3 regions of the Humidesulfovibrio mexicanus genome follow, and region 1 is predicted to be linked to each of the others. Evidence: predicted binding sites of a transcription regulator. Region 1 holds the regulator's gene; each other region holds the start of a gene.
What was found. The regulator sigma-54, encoded in region 1, starts transcription at its own class of promoters, with help from an activator protein. The targets are predictions, from matches to a motif close to CTGGCACGGNNNNTGCTT.
Positions count from the first base shown of each region.

Region 1 (7,845 bases):
CATGAAGACCAAGTATATTTTCATCACCGGCGGGGTGCTCTCGTCCCTGGGCAAGGGGCTGGCCGGCGCGTCTATAGGCGCGCTGCTACAGGCACGCGGCCTCAAGGTCACCATTCAGAAGCTCGACCCGTACATCAACGTGGACCCCGGCACCATGAACCCCTTCCAGCATGGCGAGGTGTACGTCACCGAGGACGGTGCGGAGACCGATCTCGACCTGGGCCACTACGAGCGCTATCTGAACATCCACATGGGCCAGGAGAACAACTACACCTCCGGGCGCATATACGAGAACGTCATCAACAAGGAGCGCCGCGGCGACTACCTGGGCGGTACCGTGCAGGTCATTCCGCACATCACCGATGAAATCAAACATGCGGTGCTCAACGTGGCCAAGAATGACGAGGACGTGGCGCTCATCGAAATCGGCGGCACTGTGGGCGACATAGAGGGCCTGCCGTTTTTGGAGGCCATTCGCCAGCTCAAAAATGACTTGGGCAGGGAGAACGTGCTGTTTCTGCACCTGACTTTGGTGCCCTACATGCGCGCCGCAGGGGAGCTCAAGACCAAGCCGACCCAGCACAGCGTCAAGGAACTGCGCGCCATCGGCATCCAGCCCGACATCATTCTCTGTCGTTCCGAGGTGCCCCTGCCCGATGACCTGAAGGCCAAGATTGCGCTTTTCTGCGACGTGGACCGCGACGCCGTGTTCTCCGCCATTGACGTCAAGAGCATTTACGAGGTTCCCCTTGAGTTCTATCGCGAGGGCGTGGACCAGAAGATCGCCATCCTGCTCAAGCTGCCGGCCAAGAACGCTGAGCTTGATCCCTGGAAGGAGCTGAACCGCCGCATCCAGAACCCCAAAGGCAAGGTGCGCGTTGGCATTGTGGGCAAGTACGTGGATTTGAAGGAGGCTTACAAGAGTCTGCACGAGGCCCTCATTCACGGCGGCGTGGCCAATGAGGTGTCCGTGGAGCTTGAGTACGTGAACTCCGAGGAGATCACCGCCAAGAATGTGGAGAAGCGTCTCAAGACCCTGGACGCCATCCTTGTGCCCGGCGGTTTCGGTTCGCGCGGCATCGAGGGCAAGATTTTGGCCATCAAATACGCCCGCGAGAACAAGGTGCCGTTCTTTGGCATCTGTCTGGGGATGCAGTGCGCGGTCATCGAATTCTCGCGACATGTCTTGGGGCTTGAAAAGGCCAATTCCCAGGAATTCGACGAGTTCACGCCAGATCCGGTCATCTACCTCATGACCGAGTGGTATGACTTCCGCAAGAAGAAGGTCGAGAAGCGCAACGAAGAGTCCAACAAGGGCGGAACCATGCGCCTGGGCTCGTACCCTTGCAAGCTCGTCAAGGAAACAAAGGCCTTGGCTGCCTATGGCGAGCCCCGCATCGAGGAGCGCCACCGCCATCGGTATGAATTCAACAAAAAGTACGCCGATGCTCTGCAAAAGGCCGGGCTGGTGCTCTCCGGCACATCCCCGGACGAAGAGCTTGTCGAAATCGTAGAGCTCCCAGGACATCCCTGGTTCCTGGGCTGCCAGTTCCATCCGGAGTTCAAGTCGCGCCCCATGCAGCCGCATCCGCTCTTCCGCGAATTCATCGCCGCCGGGTTCGCCTACGCGCAGGGAAAGTAGCATGAGCTGCACCGACAGCGCGGCATTGTACGCCAAAAGCCTGGCCGGGCCGTTCCTGCTGGCCGGACCGTGCGTGCTCGAAAGCCGCCAGCTGGCACTTGATGTGGCCAAGGAACTCGCCGCCATCTCGGAGCGACTGGGGCTGCCCATCGTCTTCAAGAGCTCTTTCGACAAGGCCAATCGGACCTCGGTGACGAGCTTCCGTGGACCTGGGCTGGACATGGGGCTCACGTGGCTGGCCGAGGTGCGCGAGACCACAGGCCTGCCCGTGGTGACGGACATCCATCTGCCGGAACAGGCTGCGCCCGTGGGAGAGGTGGCCGACGTGCTGCAGATTCCTGCCTTTTTGTGCAGGCAGACGGATCTGCTTGTGGCGGCCGCTGAAACGGGGCGCATCGTCAACGTCAAAAAGGGGCAGTTCCTTGCCCCCTGGGACATGAAAAACGCCTGCGAAAAGTTGCGCTCCACAGGCAACGGACGGTTCTGGCTCACGGAGCGCGGGGCCTCATTCGGCTATAATAATCTTGTGGTGGACATGCGCTCGATTCCCATCATGCGGGGCTTCGGCGCGCCGGTGGTCTTCGACGCCACCCATTCCGTCCAGTTGCCGGGAGGGCAGGGAGGCTGTTCGGGCGGACAGCGCGAATATGTCTCCGTCCTGGCAAGCGCGGCAGTGGCCGCCGGTGCTTCGGGCGTGTTCATGGAGGTGCATCCGGATCCGGACTGCGCCTTGTGCGATGGCCCGAACAGCCTCCCTCTTTCGCAACTGGAGCCGCTTTTGAAGCGTCTGCTCGCCATATGGAGCGTGCCCAGTGTCTGAAGCGGACATTGCGCGCCTTGGAGCGGGCATCAAGCTCCTTGTTCTGGATGTTGACGGAGTGCTCACCGATGGCGGCCTGTATTACGACCATGAGGGCCGTGTCTCCAAGCGCTTCAACGTTCAAGACGGCCTTGGAATCAAAATTGCACAATCCTTTGGGTTGGATGTCGCCGTCACCACTGGCCTGAACCATGGCGCGGTGGAAAAACGGGTTCGCGAGCTCGGCATCGCCGAATACCACGCTGGGCACGTGGACAAGGCGCCGTTGGTGGATGGCATCTGCGGGCGGCTGGGGCTGGAACGCGCCGAAGTCGCCTACCTTGGCGACGATTGGGTTGATGCGGGCGTTATGCGTTCCGTGGGGCTGCCCATGGCCGTGCTCAACGCGCAGCCGGAAATCCTGGCCCTGGCCCGATGGGTCTCCACGCGCCCCGGCGGCCACGGAGCCGTACGCGAGGCCGTGATGTTCCTCCTGCGCTGCCGCGGACAGTACGATGCGGCCTGGGAGAAGTGGAGATGATGCATGCGCAAGCCTTTTTTCACCGTGATCGTGATCTTCCTGCTTGGCCTGGTCGTCGGCCTTGTGGTCAACATGCAGCGGGACAACGTTCACGACGCGCCTGCCGAAAAGCCGCAGACCAAGGCTGAGCCCGACGTTCTGGCCGAGGATCTGGAGTTGGTGCAGGGCAGCGATGGCAAGGAACTCTGGCGCATTCGCGCCACGAGCGCCGAATATAGCCTGGACCAGCGTATCGTGCAGGTTATCAGGCCACAGCTTTTCGCCTATGTCGGGCCTGAGCGCGAGGAGGTCTTTATCAAGTCCGACCTGGGCGAGATAAATCAGTCCGGCAACACCGTGACCCTGCGAGACAACATCGCTGGCCGGTTTGGGCAGTTTGCGCTCAGTTCCGATGTGTTCGACTACATCGGCGCCATGAAGAAAGCGTATTTCAAGGGCCGGGTCATTGTCACCCGGCCGGACTTCACTGTTAATGCCACAACGGTGGAGATAAATTTGGAGACACGGGAGCTTACCGCCGCGGGAGGCGTTGCCGCAGAATTTACGCCAGCCGCCCTGGAGGGGCTCAAGAAGGAGAAGAAGCCGTGAGGCCGTTTGTCCACGTACTCGCCGTAGCGGCGCTTTTGGCGCTGGTTGCCGTTGCTTCAGCCCAAACGACAGGGGGCGAGGTGAAAATGGCCGCAGGAGAAGTTGCCGTGCGGCTTAAGCCGGAGCCTGGCGCCCAGGTGGTGCGCGTGCTGCAGCAGGGCGTTCGTGTCCGCGTTGAGCCCGCCAAACCATCTGGATGGCTGGCAGTGTACGACTTGAGCGAACCCAAACGCGACCCCAACCGCGCCATTGGCTACGCCGAGGCGACGAGTTTCGCCGTGCCGGGGACGCCCCATCCGGAGAATCCCGCCACGGCATTGTCCTCTGGCACAAAAGGGAAGTCGTCGCAGGGGGTGAAGCCAGGCAGTGAGCTCAAAGCCAGCGCCGTCCAAAGCCCACCGGTGAAAGCGGCCAAGGATGCAAATCAGGATCCTGTTCGGATCACCTCCGACAAGATGGTGTACAGCCAGACGGATAACGCCGTTGTCTTTCAGGGCAATGTGCATGGCGCGCAGGCCGACATGGCCATCTGGGCCAGCAAGATTACGGCCTACTTTGCCGACAAGGCCAAGACGCCGGGGAGCCAGCAGAAGGAAAACGGCACGGACCTGGGGGCTGGAAAAATCGACCGCATTGTTGCGGAAGGGGATGTGCGCCTTGTCGCAGGCAAGAATGAAGGGGCCTGTGCTCAGCTTACCTATTTTGTGAACGAGGGGGTTTTGCGCATGGAAGGCAACCCCATCCTCCGCGAAGGGCAGAACACCGTACGCGGCGATGTGATCAAGTATTATCTGAACGAAAAGCGCAGCGAAGTGTTGAGTGGCGCGCAACGGCGTGTGGAAGCGGTCTTTTTTACCCCAGGTTCGGACAGGAAATAGGCATGGCCGAACTTATCGCGACGAACCTGTCAAAGCGCTATGGCGAACGCGAGGTCGTGCGCCACATCAATCTCGCCATCCATGATCGCGAGGTTGTGGGGCTGCTGGGGCCGAACGGCGCAGGCAAGACCACAACCTTCTACATGCTCGTGGGCGTGGTGAATCCCACCACGGGAAATGTCGTTCTGGACAAGCAGGACGTGACCGAAATGCCCTTGCACGAGCGTGCTCGGCTCGGTCTTTCCTACCTGCCCCAGGAAAGTTCCATTTTCAAGAAACTCTCGGTTCGCCACAACCTTGACGTAATTCTTGAGCAGATGCCCATGACCCGGGCCGAGCGGAAGACGCGCGCCGAAGAACTGCTTGAGATGTTCACCATCACCAAGCTTGCCAACCAGCCCGCCATGTTCCTTTCGGGGGGTGAGCGCCGGAGGCTTGAGATCGCCCGCGCGCTTATCGTGAACCCCAAGTTCATCCTCTTGGACGAGCCGTTTGCCGGCATCGACCCCATCGCCGTGATCGATATTCAGGAGATCATCTCCGTGCTCAAGGGGATGGGCATCGGCATCCTCATATCCGACCACAACGTCCGGGAGACGCTCAATATTTGCGATCGAGCCTACCTCGTCTATGAGGGCATGGTCATCCTTGAGGGGAGCCCCTCGGAGATCGTGCAGAGCAGCAAGGCCAGAAAGCTCTACCTGGGCGAATCGTTCAGTCTGTAGCACCCCGTAATTTCAGGCGGTTGCGATCTGTCTCGGCTTCTCGAAACACGGGGAGCAGCCGAGGGCAAGGAATTGTGGATTTACACATTCCTGGAAGGTTGGTACAGTTTTTTCATATGATGTATTCCGCTATGAAAAGGTTCGTATATTTGGTGAGTTACCAAAAAGAACTTGCACAGTCCCAACGCCTGTGGCACCATGGCGGCAAGCGAATATCCAGGTTTCATAATTTTTTTGGCGTTTCCCCCCTGGCGACGTGAAGGCAATGGTGTCCGTGAATGGGTCTTGAGCTCCGCCAACAACTCAAGCTGACGCAGCAACTGGTGATGACGCCGCAGTTGCAGCAGGCTATCAAGCTGCTCCAGCTGTCCAGGCTAGAGCTTGTTGAGTCCATTCAGCAGGAACTCATGGAAAACCCCTTCCTTGAGGAATTGGACCCGGAGGTTGTGGACACGGCACCTGCCACAGACAATCTCGACGACTACGAGGCCGCCCATGTGGACGCGCAGAGCAGGGAGGACGAAAACCTCATGCGCAGCGCGGATTGGGAAAACTATCTCGGAGAGTTTTCAAGCGTTACGAAGCAGTCGCTTGGGCGTGAGCTGGAAGTGCCTGAAGAGGGGCTCTCCTTCGAGTCCAGGCTGACCTCCAAGCCGAGTCTTGAAGGCCATCTGGCCTGGCAGATGCGTTTGTCCAACTTCACTGATCGGGATCTGGACATCGGCGAGATCGTCATTGGCAACTTGGATTCCCGCGGATATCTGCAGGCTTCGGTCGAGGAAATGGCCGAGCAGCTGCCTGATTGTCCCGTCGAGGACATAGAGGCTGTAGTGCGGCGCATCCAGCGGCTGGATCCGGTGGGCGTGGCCGCGCGCAGCGTGCAGGAGTGTCTGCTCGTCCAGCTGCAGCACCAGGGCCTCGACGAGGATCCTGTGCTGGTTTCTCTCGTGCGGGATCACTTGGAGGATTTTGAGAAGCACCGCTACAAGCCGTTGACCAAGAAGTTCAAGATCACCATGGAGGATTTGAAGGACTATCTCGACCTGATCCAGAGTCTTGAGCCCATGCCCGGAGCGCATTTCTCCTCCGGCGAGCCGCAGTATGTGAGCCCGGATGTCTTCGTGTACAAGGTCGGGCAGGATTTCGTCATCGTATTGAACGAGGAGGGGTTCCCCCGCCTTCAGCTCAACCCCTTCTACATGGAAAACGCCAAGGCCAAGAACACGGCCGAGCGTGAATATTTTCAGGACAAGGTCCGCAGCGCGGAATGGCTGATGAAGAGCCTTTACCAGCGGCAGCGCACCTTGTACAAGGTGATGGAGAGTATCGTCCGCTTTCAACGCGACTTCTTCGAACATGGGGTGACCCGGCTCAAGCCGTTGATCCTCAAGGAGGTCGCGGAGGACATCGGGATGCATGAGTCCACCGTGAGCCGCATCACCACCAGCAAGTATGTGGCGACCCCCCACGGCATTTTTGAGCTCAAGTTCTTTTTCAACAGTGCGCTGGACCTTGACGACGGCACTCAGGTCGGATCCGAGTCCGTCAAGGCGCTCATCAAGCAGCTCATCGGCGAGGAAAACCCAAAACGACCGTTGAGCGATGAACAGATCGGCGAAATCCTGAAACAGAAACTGGAGGTGAACATAGCACGGAGAACAGTGGCCAAGTACCGAACGGCCATGCACATCGAGTCTTCCTCCAAGCGCAAGCACGTGTTTTAACAGGCGCCGCGCGCCATCAAGACTACTGGAGGTATTGCATGAACATCTCTTTCGCCTTCAAGAATTTCGAGCCCTCCGACCACTTGAAGGAATACGCCACTTCCCGTTTCGAGAAGATGGCCAAGTTCATTGGCGATACCATAGAGACCGAACTCCAGATCAATCTCTCCGTGGAGAAGTTCCGCCACAAGGCGGAAGTGGTTCTTGCGGCGGACAATCTGCATATTTCGGCCTACGAAGAGTCCGAGGACATGTACTCGACCATCGACCAGGTGCTTGACAAGCTGGAGGCGCAGCTCAAGAAGATGCGCGAACGCCACAAGGAGCGTCGCCGCGCCGGAACGCCCCGCGCCGCGCGCATGGATGTCATAAGCTTCACTGACGAAGGCTCTGGCCGGACGCCAACCATCAAGGAAAGCGACAACTTCGAGCCCAAGCCCATGAGCGTCGATGAAGCGGCCATGCAGCTTGAGAGCCGCAAGTTCGAGTTTCTGGTGTTCCGCAATGCGGAAACCGCCCGCGTCAACGTTTTGTACAGGACCAAGAACGGAGACTTCGGTCTCATCGACCCCGGAAACTAACAATGCGTCTTGACGAGTATCTGGATCGGGAATTGGTGCTGCCCGCTCTTGCGGCCACCAGCAAGCCCGAAGTTCTGCGGGAAATGACCATGGCCGTAGCCGCCAGGCACCCGCAGCTTGATGCCGATCTTGCCCTCTCGGTCCTGCTGGACCGGGAGGGGCTCGGCACCACAGGCATTGGCGATGGCGTCGCCATTCCGCATGGCAAGCTCCCCACGCTGTCGAACATCATCCTGCTTGTGGGGCGCAGCCTGCATGGTGTTGATTTTGAGGCCTTGGACTTCAAGCCGTGCAGCATCTTTTTTCTGGTTCTTGCGCCAGAGCAGATGACCGGAATCCACCTGCGCATCCTTGCGCACATCTCGCG
Region 1 is NZ_FZOC01000001.1:83,301-91,145, reverse strand. Features, by position in the region: gene CHB73_RS00520 (CTP synthase) at 2-1,642, shown strand; gene kdsA (3-deoxy-8-phosphooctulonate synthase) at 1,644-2,462, shown strand; gene CHB73_RS00510 (KdsC family phosphatase) at 2,455-2,982, shown strand; gene lptC (LPS export ABC transporter periplasmic protein LptC) at 2,986-3,570, shown strand; gene CHB73_RS00500 (LptA/OstA family protein) at 3,567-4,448, shown strand; gene lptB (LPS export ABC transporter ATP-binding protein) at 4,451-5,173, shown strand; gene rpoN (RNA polymerase factor sigma-54) at 5,452-6,897, shown strand; gene hpf (ribosome hibernation-promoting factor, HPF/YfiA family) at 6,936-7,478, shown strand; gene CHB73_RS00480 (PTS sugar transporter subunit IIA) at 7,481-7,845, shown strand, end outside.

Region 2 (7,845 bases), on a different contig from region 1:
AGCCGCAGGTCGTACACGCGCTCGGACTGCACGAGCACGGTCTGGCCGTTGTCCTCCAGGCGGTAGGGCTCCTTGCTGGCCTTGAGCAGGTTCACCACCTTGGCCGCGTCCTCGTTGGAAAGCTTGGTGTAGAGCACCTTGTAGTCGGGCTGGTTCATGTAGATGATGCCGCCCACGAAGGCGGCCACCAGCAATACGGCCAAGCTGCCGATGAGCATTTGCTGCGTCATGGAACGGGCGGCCCACAGGTTCTTGGCCTTGTCGAAATACTCGGCGACTTTCGGGTGCATGTGCTCTCTCCTCTGCTCTTCTCAGGGCGCGTGGCGGCGGCTAGAACTGCATCTTGGTCAGTTCCTGGTAGCTGGCCAGGATCTTGCTGCGCACGGCGCTGGTCATGCTCATGGCCAGTCCGGCCTTCTGCAGCGAGATCATGAGCTCGTGCACGTTGTGGTCCTTGCCCGCGGCGAAGGATTCCACAAGGGCGGTCTTTTCCTGCTGCATGTCGTTGACCTTGGACAGGCTGCCCTTGAGCGTCTCCATGAAGCCGCCGGGCGCGCCGCCGCCGGATTTCTTGACGCTTTGGGTCTCGCCGGTGAGGGCCCCCTGGTGGGCCTTGAGCGCGTTCTGATAGGCCTGCATGGCAACGGATTTGACGATCATGGCGGGTACTCCTCTGGTAAGCCTAGCGGGCGATCTGCAGGGCCTTGTTGAACATGGCCTTCACGTCCTGGATGGCCTGGACGTTGGCCTCGTAGGACCGCATGGTGGTGATCATGTTGGCCATTTCCTCCACCACGTTGATGTCCGGGTAGGTGACATAGCCGTCCTTGTCGGCGTCTGGGTGGCCGGGCTCGTGCACGCGCTTCTGCGGGCGCTTGTCGGTCACAATGCCGCGCACCATGACGCCCTTGAGCTCGCGGTTGTCGGCGTTCTCCATGGCCTTGTCGAAGGGGGTGAACACTGGCGCGGCGGCAAAGGCCACGCTCTTGCGGCGATAGGCCCCGCCCTCGGGCGTGCGGGTGGTCTTCACGTTGGCCAGGTTCATGGAAATGACGTTCATGTACGTGCGCTGGGCCTTCATGCCCGAGGCGCTGACGTCGAGAGCGCTCATGAAGTCCATTTACTTGCCTCCTTCCTGGATGACCGTGGAGAGCCCGCTGAAGTTCTTGGCGATGATGTCGGACAACGCGTTGTACATCATGGAGTTCTTGGCCATGGTGGTCATTTCTTTGTCCAGATCCACCACGTCCTCGCCGTACACGGTGCGGGGCTTCCAGTCCGCGAAGTTCTTGCCGTTGAAGCCGTTGACGTCGAACTCCGCGGGCATGTGCTTGGCGTCCGTCCTGGTCATGCGGCCGCGCTGGTCCATGTTCATGGCCTTCTGCAGGTCCTCTTCGAACTCCAGCTTGCGGGCCTTGTACTTGGGGGTGTTCACGTTGGCGACGTTGGCCATGACGACATTTTGACGTTGCAGGCGCAAGTCCAGCACCTTTTCCACCACGCCGAAGTGCCGCTCAAACAGTCCTTTCATGCCGCTATCCTCCTGGTCTTGGGCCGGTTTTGCCGGGCCGGGGCCGGGCAACCGCGTCGCCTGGCCTGCCAGGGAATAGCAAAGGTCGTTCCAAAGCAAAATTTCATTGAAATTATTTACTTTTCTGCCTTGCGTTGGTGCTGTTCGTCCGCTTCAACAAGAACGTGGAATCGCGTGCGCGAGGGGGGGCGGTTGCCGCAGGGCGGAGCGAAGGGGCCAGAAATCGGATGAGTGCACATTGGCACGCCATGTGCATATGCGAGGCAGGCTCCCAGGAGCCGCGCAACTTTTGCCGCCCGCAACGGAGACGCGGGTGTTTCTAGGGAAAACGGAGGGGAACCATGAGCCATCTGGATTACGAGATCAACAAGGAACTCGGCGAGTGCTACCTGTTCATGGGTGAGCTCGACAAGGCCGAGGACTACTACAAGAAGGCCGCGTCATCCAACGGCGTCCACCCGGACCCGTACCTGGGCCTGGCCACCATCGCCGTGCAGCGCGGCGATCTGGACGCCGCCCTGACCTTGTACTCCAAGGCCCACGGCATAGACGCCAACGACAAGACTTTCTCGGGCATGGGCCTGGTGAAGATGGAGCAGGGCCTGAAGGACGACGCCTTCGACCTGTTCCAGAACGCCCTGGCCAGGAATCCCGAAAACATGGTCGCGCTGTTGAGCCTCATCCGCCTCGGACACGAGCTGGAGAGGCTGAGCGAGATCCTTGCGCCCCTGGAGAGCTACCTCTCCCTCAACCCCGGCAAGAGCGAGGTCCGCTACTCCCTGGCCGGCTGTCTGGTCTGCCTTGACCGCAAGGACGAGGCCCAGGCCCAGCTGGAACAGATCGTGGCCGCGGATCCCTCCTTCGCCCCGGCGCAGGAACTGCTCGCGCAGCTCGACGACTAACCAACGGTCTCCCCTCCCTAATGGCTCCCTGTCCCCGTCCGGTGGTCGGGCGGGGGCAGGCAGCCGCATAGGAAGCCGGGAGGAGTCGTCCACACCCGCCACGGCTTGCCTTGGGGCGGATCTTCTGGCACAACTTCTGAAACCAGAGAGAGGTTGTGCATGAATTTCCTACCCATACGACGGGCCATCCTGTCCGTCACCGACAAGTCCGGACTGGCTGATTTCGCTTCCTTTCTGGCCGAACGCGGAGTGGAGCTCGTCTCCACCGGCGGCACCCACAAGAAGCTCGTGGCCGCTGGCCTCAAGGTCGCCAGCGTCAGCGACGTCACCGGCTTCCCCGAGATCCTGGGCGGTCGCGTCAAAACCCTGCATCCGCGCATCCACGCCGGCATCCTGGCCGACAAGGACAACCCCGGCCACCTGCTCACCCTGGACGAGCTGCGCATCCAGAGCTTCGACATGGTCTGCGTCAACCTCTACAACTTCGCCGACGCCGCCGCCAAGGGCGTGGACCTCAAGTCCGCCGTGGAGGAGATCGACATCGGCGGCCCCTGCATGTTGCGCGCCGCGGCCAAGAACTTCCACTCCATGCTCGTGGTGCCCGACCCGGCCTACTACCCGCGCGTGCAGGCCGACATGGAGGCCAACTCCGGCGGCGTGTCCCTGGCGCTCCGGCGCGAGCTTGCGGCCGAGACCTTCGCCCGCGTTTCGGCCTACGACGACATGATCGCCAAATACTTGGCCAAGACCGCCCTGTAAGCCCCCAAAGGGGAGGGGAAGCGCCATCGCCCAGAAACCGCAAGGCAACGTCCAGGGCCTCAAGCCCGGCCAGATCCAACGGCTTTCCCGCCTCGCCACCCGAAGGTTTCCGCCTTCGGGTGGCGGCTACACCACCGACCAGGCCCGTGAGCTGGCCATCCTCTCGCGCGATGTGGGCCGCCAGATCGGCCTGCTCATCGACCGGCAGGGCCGTGTGGACATGCTCATCGTGGGCGAGCCGGACCGCATCCTCATCCCGGAGCTGCCCCGCGCGCGCCTGGGCGAAACGCGCCTGCGCGGCCTGCGCCTGTTGCACACCCACCTCTCCGGCGAGGCCCTCTCGCAGGAAGACTTGATGGACATGGTGGCGCTCAGGCTCGACTCCGTGGCCGCCCTCACCGTGGACGAATTCGGCGGGCCGGAACGCCTGCACGTGGCCCACGTGGTGCCGGTTTCCGAGCTCTCCGGACCGGACGCCAAGCCATACGACGTGCTGCCCTCCGTGCGCTGGGACCGCTCCGAGGTGGATTTCGCCGCCCTGGTGCAGGCCCTGGAGGACGAGTTCGGCCGCCAGGAGCGCGCCGTGGCAGCGGACAAGGGCCGCGAGCGCGCGCTGCTTGTGAGCGTGTCCGGCGCCCCGCGCATTGTGCAGGAGCGCAGCCTGGACGAGCTGGCCGAGCTGGCGCGCACCGCCGGGCTGGCCTGCCCGGCCCGCATGATCCAAAGGGTGGACAAGGCCGATGCCCGGCACATTTTGGGCAAGGGAAAATTGCAGGAGCTCGAAGTCCTGTGCCTGCAAACCGGCGCGCAGATCGTCATTTTCGACCAGGACCTTTCGCCCTCGCAGTTGCGCAACCTGGCGGAAGCCACCGAACGCCGCGTGTTGGACCGCACCCAGCTCATTCTGGACATCTTTGCCCGCCGGGCCACCAGCCGGGCCGGAAAGCTGCAGGTGGAACTGGCGCAGCTCAAGTACACGCTGCCCAGGCTGGTGGGCAAAACGCCCGCCATGTCGCGGCTCATGGGCGGCATCGGCGGCCGCGGGCCGGGCGAGACAAAGCTTGAGATCGACCGCCGCAGGGTGCGCGAGCGCATCACCAAGGTGCGCAAGGAGCTGGAGAGCGTGCGCCGCCACCGCAGCGGCACCCGCGACCGCCGCGCAAAGGCGGGCTGCCCGGTCATCGCCCTTGTGGGCTACACCAACGCGGGCAAGTCCACCCTGCTGAACACCCTCACCGGAAGCCGCGTGCTGGCCGAGAACAAGCTCTTCGCAACGCTCGACCCCACAAGCCGCCGCATCCGCTTCCCGCGCGAGCGCGAGGTCATTCTGACCGACACCGTGGGCTTCATCCGCCGCCTGCCGCCGGACTTGCAGGAGGCCTTCCGCGCCACCCTGGAGGAACTGGAGTCGGCCGACGTGCTGGTGCATGTGGCCGACATCTCCCACCCCGAGGCCGAGGAGCAGATCGGCGCCGTGGAGAGCATCCTCACCGAGATGAACTTGGCCGAGACGCCGCGCCTGCTGGCGCTGAACAAGTGGGAGCTGCTTTCCCCGGACCAGCAGGAGGTCATGCGCCGGGTGTACCCCTCGGGCATTCCTGTGACGGCCCTCAAGCGCCAGGGCCTTACCCCGCTGGTGGCGGCCATTTTGGGCTTGCTGCCCACGGAGTCGCAGACCGACCCGGCCTTTTCCGCCGTGCCCGCCGCCGATTCGGACGCGGACCCGGACGAGGACGTGGCCGTATGGGACATCGAAATGGGCAGCGACGTGGTGCAGTAGGCGCTGGCCCAAAACGCGGGGACGCTGCCGATGCCGGACGCCAAACGACGCATTTTCGCCCAGGGCGACCTGGACGGGGCCTGCTTTCTCTACAGCATCGTCAACGCCCATGCGGCCCTGTGCGGGCAGCCCCCGGAGTTCGAGCGCGTGTGTGCGGCCTTCTGCCAGGTGGACCACCCGGCGGACTTCCTCAACGCCTCGGTGGGCACCACCGGCGGCTTTGACCAGAACCACGCGCTGCTGCAGGACAACATGGAGCGCATGTTGGCCCTGCTTCAGGGCGGGCGCTTCCTCGTCAGCCGCATCCCCGGCCCGATGACGGCCGCTGCGCTGGGCGCGCTGCTTGATGCGGCGAGCGTGGTCATCCTGCGCTATCAGGGCAGCTCACAGTTCGCGGACAGCATGGACCACTGGGTGTGCGCGGTGGCGTACGACGGCGCGCGCGAACGCCTGGCCGTGGCCTGCTCCGTGCGGCACCAGCGGGCGTGTAACGGCTCGCCCTGCCGCTACGCGGAGACCTGGCACCCGGAGTCCGGGCGCTGGTCCAATGACGCCCTCTGCCCGGAGCGGGCGTATGCGCTTGTGGAGGGCGAGGCGTTTGTGGTCCGGTTGGCGGGGTAGGGGGGCAGCCTGGGCCTGCTGCCCACGGAGCCCCAGGCCGACCCGGCCTTTTCCGTCACGCTGGCTGAGGGCTCAGGCGACAACGTGGCCGTGTGGGATATCGAGATGGGGAGTGATGTGGTGCAGTAGGGGCTATCCTTTGTCGCGCCGTGATTTATATTCGTGAGAAGCCTTTAAAAAACCTTCCCTCCAACGTTCGCTCCAACCTCTAGAAAAGTCGTCTGGACTAACGTTGCCATTGTCAACGATAGCGAGTGCTGCAACTAATAGAGTGTCGAGGGAGAAAGACTTCATATCAGTTGCAGTCATGTAAAGCTGTGCCGCAAAAGCAATGTCGGATCGGAATGTTTGTATTTCTCTATACGCGTCCTCTGGAGTAGTAATGTTTTGTCGTGACAGAATGTTTGCTATTGCTGGATAATATTGTTCTCGCTCCGTTGTATAGGCGTTGAGGCCAGTAATTGCTAAATCTTGTATAATTCCAGAGACAATGCCTGACTTGAGTATTTCTCTTATGTCTGATTCTGATAAACGAGTGCAATTCTCTTGCTTTTCTGGTTCGCTTGTGAACGAGCTTTGCAATTGTTGCTTTAGGTCTAAAAAAGTCATGTCGGTGAGTTCTAAAAGAGCCGCAAGTCTATTCATCATTCTTTTGTGCTCTGAAGGTACCTCCTTGTTATAAAATAAGGATCGTGACTTTTCTGCCCAGGCATGTTCAAGTTGTGTTCTGATTTGGATTTCAAATTTTCTAGTTCCGAAGGCTTCAAGTCTGTATTGCTTGAGGATCTGCTGAGGTAAGGACGCGATAATATGGATTGAAGAGTACCCGAACTCGCCCTCGGCTGAATCATTGCTCGTGTCTCTAGAATGAACTTCATCTACCGTTAGACGCTTTCGTATGGTCTCGGCAACCGCGTTCGCTTCGTCCTTGTAGCCGACGACAATTCTGAACCCTGTTATGTCCGTAATTTCTTGGATAGGGTTCTTGTAAGGCTTTCCTCTCGAGCAAGCTTTAGCGATGAAGCTATCAATGTCCTTTGTTCTTTTGCTGAGGCTATCTATTTTGTGCTGCGTTAGAATCTCAGCTAGAACTTTCTCTAAATGCTCAAGGAAAACATCACGGAGTGATGCTTCCGTTTCGTAGTCAGCAAAAATTTTAATGGGGTCTAGCGCTGTTTTTTTTTGCATGTGGCCCCCAAGGCGTGGATCAATACTGGTGAATTGTGAGCCCCCCTCACGCCCCCTCTTCCTCCTTCCCCTTCCGCCACGGCATCTCCTCCCCACGGTCCAGGCGCAAAATGTTTTCCCTATGCCGCCAGAACAGGAACAGCATCACCGCCAGGGCCAGCGGAATCATGCCGATGTTGCCCGTGAGCAGGCAGAAGAAGGGCAGGGTGAGGGCCAGCGTCAGCGAGCCCACCGAGACGTAGCCTGAAAGCCAGATGACCCCAAGAGTGCAGATGGCCGCAAGAATAAGCGCGACCGGCGCCAGCGCCAGGAACACGCCCACCGTCGTCGCCACGGCCTTGCCGCCCCGGAAGTTCAGCATGGGCGAGTACGCGTGGCCGAGAATCGCCGCCAGGCCGATGAGCGACAAGGCCAGCCAGCCGGTTTCCGCGCCCACCGCCAGCGCGCAGGGAATGAAGCCCTTGAGCAGGTCCAGGGCAAGGGTCAGCACGCCCCAGGGGGTGCCGCACAGCCGCGCCACGTTGGTGGCGCCCACGTTCCTGCTGCCCGCATCGCGCGGGTCTATGCCCTTGACGAAGCGCGCCACATACAGGCCGAAGGGCACCATGCCCAGGCCGAAGGCCATCAGAAACAGCAGAAACGCGACCATGCGGACTCCTTGCGCGGGTAATGGAACGTACGCACCCTTGTACATGCTTCGGGCCGGGTTGCAAAGCCCCGCCAAACGGCGCTTGTGCGCGCCCCGGCCGGGCTGCGGCCTTGTGCGCCGCGCGCGGAAGGTGTATCACCCTGCAATCCCGATTTTCGCTGGAGGCGACAATGGCCGAGACCAAAAGCTGCGGCTGTGGCGAGCACCTCATGGGCTTGCCGGAAATAGACTTCTCCACTTTCGTGCTGTCCCTTTCGTCCTCCGCCATGGTGCACCTGGGCGAGGCCCCGGACCCCAGCACCGGCACGGTGGACTACCAGCCCCACCTGGCAAAGCAGGTCATCGACATCCTGGGCATGTTGCAGCAGAAGACCGAAAAGGGCCTCTCCGACGAGGAGAAGAAGCTCCTGTGCGA
Region 2 is NZ_FZOC01000004.1:115,111-122,955, reverse strand. Features, by position in the region: gene fliF (flagellar basal-body MS-ring/collar protein FliF) at 1-290, opposite strand, end outside; gene fliE (flagellar hook-basal body complex protein FliE) at 331-660, opposite strand; gene flgC (flagellar basal body rod protein FlgC) at 683-1,120, opposite strand; gene flgB (flagellar basal body rod protein FlgB) at 1,121-1,531, opposite strand; gene CHB73_RS09485 (tetratricopeptide repeat protein) at 1,873-2,433, shown strand; gene CHB73_RS09480 (IMP cyclohydrolase) at 2,593-3,192, shown strand; gene hflX (GTPase HflX) at 3,365-4,972, shown strand; gene CHB73_RS09470 (hypothetical protein) at 5,003-5,593, shown strand; gene CHB73_RS09465 (GTP pyrophosphokinase) at 5,726-6,781, opposite strand; gene plsY (glycerol-3-phosphate 1-O-acyltransferase PlsY) at 6,828-7,430, opposite strand; gene CHB73_RS09455 (DUF1844 domain-containing protein) at 7,601-7,845, shown strand, end outside.
Region 2: the regulator sigma-54 is predicted to act here: its motif matches at 1,608-1,625, upstream of flgB (flagellar basal body rod protein FlgB).

Region 3 (7,845 bases), 300 kb from region 1:
ATGTCCATGTACCCGGACAGCTCCCGCACAAGCTGCGCGCGAGTATCCTGCAGGGCGTTGGTGTCGGCCAGGGTGTTGGAGATCTTCTTGTTCAGTTCGGAAATCTGCTTGAGCAGGTCGTTGACCTCGCTCACCTGCTGGATGATGGCGGCCTCGGCCTGCTGCTGCTGGGTGATGATGTCCTCGTTCAGTTCGCGCAAGGTGGAGATGAGCGTTTGGCTGTTCTCAATGACGTTGCCACGGCTGCTGGCGTTGTCCGTGGACTGGACAAGATCCTCCCAGGACTTGAAGAAGTTGCTCAAGGTCTTGGAAAGGCCATAGCCAGAGGATTCGTTGAACAGGCTCTCGGTGTTCGAAAGGTTGGTGTACAGGCTCTCCCAGCGGTCGCGCAGGGACGCCTGGTCGTAGTACTGGTTCTCGATGTACTGACTGAAATTGCGCTGAACCTCGTTGGCCCAGACGCCTGACCCCACCTGCCCGCGGACGCTGTCGTCCACGTAGGCCTCTGCGAAGCTTACCGTGCGCCTGCTGTACCCAGCGGTATTGACGTTGGTGATGTTTTCGCTGGTGACGGCAATGGCCGCCTGGGCGGCGGTGAGGCCCGTCTTGGCCACACCCATGATGGAGGTCATGCTCGACATTTAGACACCCCCGCGGAAAACCGACGCCTGTGGGGTCTTGTTGTCTGCGTAGCGGCCCCGGCGCGAATACACGTCGCTCTTGCCCGGTTCGATGGCCTTGTGCAGCCGCTTGAGCAGCGAAAGGCTCTGGTCGTAGAGCCCAAGCACCAACTGGCGGTTCTTGTCCGCCTGGATGGCGCACATCTGCTCGGCGCGGTCCAGATCGGCCAGAAGCGCGGTCAGTTCCTGCGCCTGTTCTGTGGAAAGGCCCCTGGCCACTTCGGCCACGCGGGACATGCCGGGGTAGCTCCCCGAGATCACGGCGCGCAGCGAACGGCGCTCCAGGGCTATCTGGCGCATAAGCTCCTGGATGGAAAGCTCAAGCTCGCTCACATCATGGGGCTTGCGGGCCAGCAAATGGGAAAATTCTTCTTCCAGAAGGGTGGAGAGGAGTTCCAGCGCACGAATCTGCCGGGTCAAATTTTCCTGAATGGTTGCGATCATGGCCTCGTCCCCCCTGCGGGTAGGCGCGGCAGCGCCATTTTTTCTATTCTATTTCAATCGGTTGCCGTCATCCCTTCGACACCTGTCTTGCGACGGCCATGTCGGGCCTACCCGATGATTGCAAATTTGCGGCCAGGCAAAGGCGTCTCGACGCTGGAAGCGCCATAACGCCCGGCGCGCAATTGGGCGCTCGCGGTCTCCACCTGCCTGCGGTCGTAATCGGCCTCAATGCGCCGGGCCAGCGCCTCCACATCTGCCATGTCGGCCGCGGCGACCGAGGCGGGAGGCAGCGGAACCGAACGCCCGTCCGCAACGCCAAGCGTCCTGGAGGCCTCGGAGATGGTCTGCGAGGCGGAAGCCAGGGTCTGCTCCGCAGCGCCCACGGTTTTCCGTGCGGCGGCGCCCTGGGCGGCCATACCGTTCTTCGAGGCGGGCACGGCGAAGGTCTTGGGTTCGGGGATCTTTCCGTCCGTGCCGCGCTCGTCCACCGGGGCCTTGACCAGGCTCCCGTTCAGCATCCGCTCGCCGGTGACACCCGTGCTCTTGCCGCCCCCCGTGAGCTTGTCTTGAAGCTGCGAGTACAACATGTCGCCAAGGCCGATGCCCCCGTCCCGGGCCATTTTTTCCGTGAATTCCCGGTCGAACATGGAGCGGTACATCTCCTCCTGCTGGGAGTTGAACATGCCGCTCTTGGGCACGGTGGCGCGCATCTGCTCCCACAGTTTGCTGATGAACACGGCTTCGAAGTTCTGGCAGGCCGAGCGCAGCTTTTGCCGCTTGTCCGGCCCGGGGGTCAGTTCGTTCTTGAGCTTGTCCATCTGCCGCTTGAGGGCGACAAGTTCGCTGTCCTGAGCCTTCTTGGCCGCCGTGGCGGCGTCCTGGGCGGCGATGTTCGTCATGCTAGATGACCTCCAGGTCGGCGTGGAGCGAACCGGCAGTCTTGAGCGTCCGCAATATGGAGATGAGGTCGCGCGGGGTCGCGCCGACGGAGTTCAGGCCATCCACCAGTTCCTGCAGGGTGGCGCCCTCCATGAGCAACAGACGGTTGTTCTGCTCCTTCACGTTCACGTCGGTCTGCGGGGTGACAACTGTCTGCCCGCGCTGGGCAAAGGGGCCTGGCTGGCTCACGTTGGGCGATTCGGAAACCACGATCTGCAGGTTGCCGTGGGCCACGGCCACCTTGGTCAAGCGCACGTTTCCGCCCAGCACCACAGTGCCGGTCTTTTCGTCCACCACCACGCGGGCGCGGGAATCGGGCGAGATGTCCAGATTCTCCAGCGAGGCCACCAGCGGAACGATATTGTTCTGAAACTTCTTGGGAATCGTCATCTGAATGGTGGCCGCGTCCAAGGCCTTGGCGTGGCCGCCGCCAACCGCGGAATTGATGCGGTTGACAACCTGCATGGCGGTGCCGAAGTCCGGCGTGCCGGCGATATTGATGGTGAGCCCCTCCTGCCTGTTGAAATGGAAGGGCACCTCGCGCTCGATGGTGGCGCCGTTCGGAATGCGGGCCACCGTGGTGATGTTCTTCTGGGCCGTGGCGGCCTGGCCCTCGGCCGAATAGCCGCCAAGGGTCAGCGAACCCTGGGCCACGGCGTACACGCGGCCGTCCAGTCCGCGCAGCGGGGTCAGCAGCAGCACGCCGCCAAGCAGGCTCTTGGCGTCGCCCATGGAGGAAATGGTGACATCCAGCGGCGAGCCCGGCCTGGCCGAAGACGGCATACGCGCCGTAACCATGACTGCGGCGGAATTCTTTGGCTTGAGGTTCGTGGGGTTCACGGACACGCCCATTTTTTCCAGCATGTTGGTGAGCGAGCGGATGGTGAACTCGGACGTGGTGCCATCGCCTGTGCCGGCAAGACCGACCACCAGGCCGTAGCCCACCAATTCGTTGTTGCGCATTCCGGAAAAGCTGGCGATGTCCTTCAGGCGCACGGCGTTTGCCGGAACAGCCCCGGCCAGCACAAAGAGCGCCAGGGACACGATGATGACCGCCAAGTTGCGCAGGCGCTCCCTGCGGCGCAGCCGTTCCGCCCGTGCGATGATGGAATATTGATGGCGCATGGCCTGTCCTCCTCTCCGGCTAGAACGGCCAGACGTTGTCGAGCATTCTGGAAAACCATCCAGCCCGCTGCTTGTCGGAAAGCGACCCCTGCCCGTACACCTCGATGCGGGCTTCGGCCAGGGCCGTGGACGGCACGGTGTTGTTCGCGTTGATGTCGCGCTGGCGCACCAGGCCGCGCACCACCAGGATCTGGGTCTCGTCGTTGATGCGTATCTGGCGGGCGCCCTCCACCTGCATGACCTTGCCCGGCAACATGCGGATGACGCGCGTGGCCACCGTCGCGGTAAGATTTGACTCCTGCTTGGTCTCCCCGGTGCTCTTGAGGTCGCTGGCGCTGCCTGTGCCCACCCCGGGAACGCCGACGTTGGTGACGCCGGGAACCACCTTGCCCAGCGTTCCGTACACGCCCGTCTTGGGCATGGCGGTAATGCTGTAGGTGTTGGTGTTTTCCTTCGTGGCCGTGGTGTCGGCCTTGTGCTTGCCCGTGGTGACCTCGGTGACGGAGACCATGACGATATCGCCGACCTTGTTGGCCCGGTTGTCGTCAAAAAGAAAATCCGACTGCCCGGCCTCGAAAAGCGAACCGGGGTTGTTCACCGGCTCGGGTTCGATGTTGTTCAGCGGGGTGAGCATGGGCTCGGGCATGGGCCGCTTCTCCGCGGCGCAGCCCAGCAGCAGCGTCGCCAGCAGGAGCACGGGAATGCGCGTATTCATGATAAAAACCTCTGTGTTTATCCAGGTCTGGCGCGACTAGCGGACCACAACGGTGGACGAGTCGCGCACGGTAGCCAGGATCTTTCTCTTGCTTTGCAAATTGCGGACCTCAATGGCCTGCCCCACCCCGCCATCGGCAAGGGCTTCGACCTTGACGTTCAGGCGCAGGTTCTGCCCCTCGAAAACAAGGCGCACCTTGTCGCCGCGGGCGATGACCGGCACAGGCTCGATGTCGGACATGGTGATGGCCTGGTCCACGCCGATGCTGCGGACCATGCGCCAGGGGCCGCCGGTGCCGTCCCAGGCGTTCTGGTTGTGGGCCAGGTTCTTGCGCTTGAACTGAATGTTGGCCAAGTCCACCGGCTGCAGGCGATTCAAGGGCCGCAGGGCGCAGGGCAAGGCCCTCCACACGTTGGCGAAGGCGGATGCCGCGTATCGGCGCAGCACCTTGCCGTCGCTGCCGCGCACTTCGAACAGCAGGTTGATGCGCCCGGGCTTGAGCGGACCGCCGGCGATGAGCTCAAGCCGGTCGCGTCCGTTGCCCAGAAATATCGCCGAAGGCACATGGATATCCTTTATTTCCAGCTCGCCCCCCAATTCGGCGGAGCGTTCCGTCAAATATCCGACAACACGGCGTTCGATGTCGGCTGCGGAGACAACCGACCCGCCACGCTGCACCACCAACTGGGCGGGCAAGGCGCAGGCGTCGGCCAGATCCTGCGCATGATGGCGCAGGAGCGCCAGCAGCCGCTCGCGCGAGAGCGCAGTCTGGTTCCCGGCGCGCTCCGGCGCGCTCCACAGGGGCCGCTGGGCCATCTCGCGCCAAACCTCTTGAGACATTTCTCCCTGCGGCAGGGCGATGTCGCCAAGCAGCACCTTCGGCCCCTTGGCGCAGGCCGCCTCCTTGACCTGCAGCCACCAGCCCTGGCGCATTTCCGCCGCGCGAACCTGCCCGGCGAAGGCCAGCAGGCAGGCTGCGGCCACCAGCGATGCCGCCAGGCAACGCAGCGTCCGTCGTGCACGCGCGGCGATGCGGTTGCGTTTCATGCCTGTTCCACTCCCCGGCTACCGCTTGACGTTGATGGCGGTCTGCAGCAGCCCGTCACTGGTGGTCATGGCCTTGGAGTTCACCTCGTAGGCGCGCTGGCCGATGATGAGACCAACCATTTCGTCCACCATTTCCACGTTTGATGTTTCCAGATAGCCCTGGGCCAGGGTGCCGAAGTTGGTGTCGCCGGGGGTGCCCTGGGTGGCGGAGCCGGAGCCGTCGGTCTCCACGTAGAGGTTGCGGCCCATGGCCTTAAGCCCGGACGGGTTCACGAAGTTGTAGATGGGGATGTCCGCCGAGGCGAGCTCGTTGCCGTTGGAGTCCAGCGCGGAGATGCGCCCCTTCTCGGTGATGGTCAGGGTGGTGGCGTCCGTGGGCACGGTGAATTCGGGCTGCAGCGCATAGCCGTTCGGGTTGACGATGCGGCCGTTGTTGTCGAGCTTGAAGTTGCCGGCGCGGGTGTACACGTCCTCGCCGTCCTGGTTCAGCTTGAAGAACCCCTGTCCCTCGATGGCGATGTCCAGCGTGTTGCCGGTGTTCTGGAAGCTGCCCTGGGAAAAGAACTTGTGCACGGTAACCGGCCGCACGCCCATGCCCACCTGAAAGCCCGTGGGCAGGCGGTCGCCGGACTCGTTGAGCGTGCCGGCCACGGAAAGGGTCTGGTACATCAGGTCCTCGAACTCGGCCCGGCTTTTCTTGAAGGCCGTGGTGTTCACGTTGGCCAGGTTGTTGGAAATGACGTCGATGTTGGTCTGCTGGGCGACCATGCCTGTGGCGGCTGTCCAAAGTGAGCGCATCATGTCGAGAATCCTCCTGAAAAGTGCACGGCCTAGCTTATCTGGCCGACCTTGTTGATGACGAGGGACTCCATGCTGTCCGTGGTGGTCATGAGCTTCTGGCTGATCTCGAAAGCGCGCTGGGCCTCCATCATGTTGACCATCTCGGAGACGATCTCCACGTTGGACTTCTCCAGATACCCCTGCTGCACGGCGATCTCCTCGGCCGGAATCTCCTGCGCCGGGCTGCCGGGCTGGATGCGGTAAAGATTCTTGCCCTGCTTCTCCAAAAACCTGACGTCCGAGACATCAACCAGGTCCAGTTGCGAAAGCTGCACGCCATCGGCGGTCACGCGGCCGTTGGCGTCGATCTCGATCTTGTTGTCCCGTGGCAGGGTCACGGTGGAGCCCCCATCGCCCAGCACTTCATAGCCCTGCTCGGTAATCAGCTGGCCATCCGCCCCAAGCTGGAAACTGCCGCTTCGGGTCAGCATGTCGCCATCTGGGGTGCGGACCTTGAAGTAGCCTTTGCCCACAAGCGCCAGATCCAGGGGATTTCCCGTCACCTGCAGGCCGCCCTGGCTCTGGTCGGAATACTCGTTGGAGAGCCTGGGGCGGGCCATGACGTAGGCCCTGGGCCAAATTTCCTTGTCACGCACGCTGACCCGGTCGTCCGGCAGATAGTCGTGGGCGAAGCGCTGAAAGGTGTCGTGAAAGGCGTAGGCGTCTTTTTTGAAGCCCGTTGTGTTCACGTTCGCCAGATTATTGGCGATGGTGTTGAGCCGCATCTCGTTGGACATGGCTCCGAAAAGCGCACTGTACATGCTTTCGCGCATGGGTCCCTCCTGGTCTTGCCGTAGCCATGCAAGGACTGCGCCATAAAAATCGCTCCGGCGGGCGCCCTCCCCTGCCGTCTGGCCGCCGACGTTCCGGAGCTTCCCCGGTCGGGAATTCCGCAATGGAGATAAAACTGCTTGCCCGTACCAGCTTTTTCGTTGACAAGGCCCTATGGCCCGAATAGATAGGCCGTGCGGGCGGGTGTAGCTCAATGGTAGAGTACGAGCTTCCCAAGCTCGGTGTTGCGGGTTCGATCCCCGTCACCCGCTCCAAGGCCTCAAGGATTCGACCGCCTGTACCTCGCCGGTTCCCGAGATATGGTGGGCCTTTTGGTCCACTTTTTTATTTGTGCCGGAACCGCAAGAAGAGACGGTTAGACATATGACGCACCATCCCCTGCTTGAACGGCTTGCCGGAATTGCTGCCCCGGCCCTGGAGCCCCTGGGCGTGACGCTCTGGGGCATGGAGTTCGCCTCCGCGGGCAGCCGCATGGTGGTGCGCTTATATATTGATGCCGAGGACGGAGTGAGCATTGACACCTGCGCCAAGGCCAGCCGCGCGCTGGGCGTCGTGTTCGACGCCGAGGACGTGATGCCGGGGGCCTATGTGCTGGAGGTGTCCTCTCCGGGCCTGGAACGGCGGTTCTTCAACGCCGGGCAGATGCTCCCGTATGTGGGACAGGTCGTCGATGTGCGGCTTTTCGAGCCCCAGGACGGACGCAGACACCTGCGCGGCCCGCTGGCCGCGATCGAAGGCGAGGATGTGCTGGTGGACGAGGCGGGACAGGTGACGAGGGTGGCCTTTCCGCGTGTGAAGTCGGCGCATCTTGTACACGAATTTCCCGAGCCCCGGACAAAGGCCTAGCGCCCCGGCCGGATCACCGGGCTGAAGCATTTTATGGACGGGCCGCCCCCCCAGGCCCCGTAAGGCAGGCCGCCAGTCGGCCCCAGTTGTTGCACGGACGCAGATTCTCGCGCCGGCCGTCCCGTCAGGGTCGGCTTCGGCGGCACCGGAGGGAGCGCCATGAGTTCTGAATTGAAGAAGGCCATCGACCAGATAAGCAAAGACCGCGGCATCGACCGCGATCTGCTCATCGACACGCTTGAAGAGGCCGTGCGGTCCTCCGTGGCCCGCAAATACGGCGAGCAGATGGACATCGAAGTGAATTTCAACGAGGAGCTTGGAGAGATCCAGGTGTACCAGTTCAAGGTCGTGGTCAGCGAGATCAACGACCCCGTGAGCGAAATCACCCTGGAGGAAGCGCGCGAGCACGATCCCAAC
Region 3 is NZ_FZOC01000001.1:387,509-395,353, forward strand. Features, by position in the region: gene flgK (flagellar hook-associated protein FlgK) at 1-641, opposite strand, end outside; gene flgN (flagellar export chaperone FlgN) at 642-1,124, opposite strand; gene CHB73_RS01845 (rod-binding protein) at 1,232-2,023, opposite strand; gene CHB73_RS01850 (flagellar basal body P-ring protein FlgI) at 2,025-3,188, opposite strand; gene CHB73_RS01855 (flagellar basal body L-ring protein FlgH) at 3,208-3,903, opposite strand; gene flgA (flagellar basal body P-ring formation chaperone FlgA) at 3,940-4,950, opposite strand; gene flgG (flagellar basal-body rod protein FlgG) at 4,969-5,751, opposite strand; gene flgF (flagellar basal-body rod protein FlgF) at 5,781-6,563, opposite strand; tRNA gene CHB73_RS01875 (tRNA-Gly) at 6,762-6,836, shown strand; gene CHB73_RS01880 (ribosome maturation factor RimP) at 6,946-7,428, shown strand; gene nusA (transcription termination factor NusA) at 7,588-7,845, shown strand, end outside.
Region 3: the regulator sigma-54 is predicted to act here: its motif matches at 6,590-6,607, upstream of flgF (flagellar basal-body rod protein FlgF).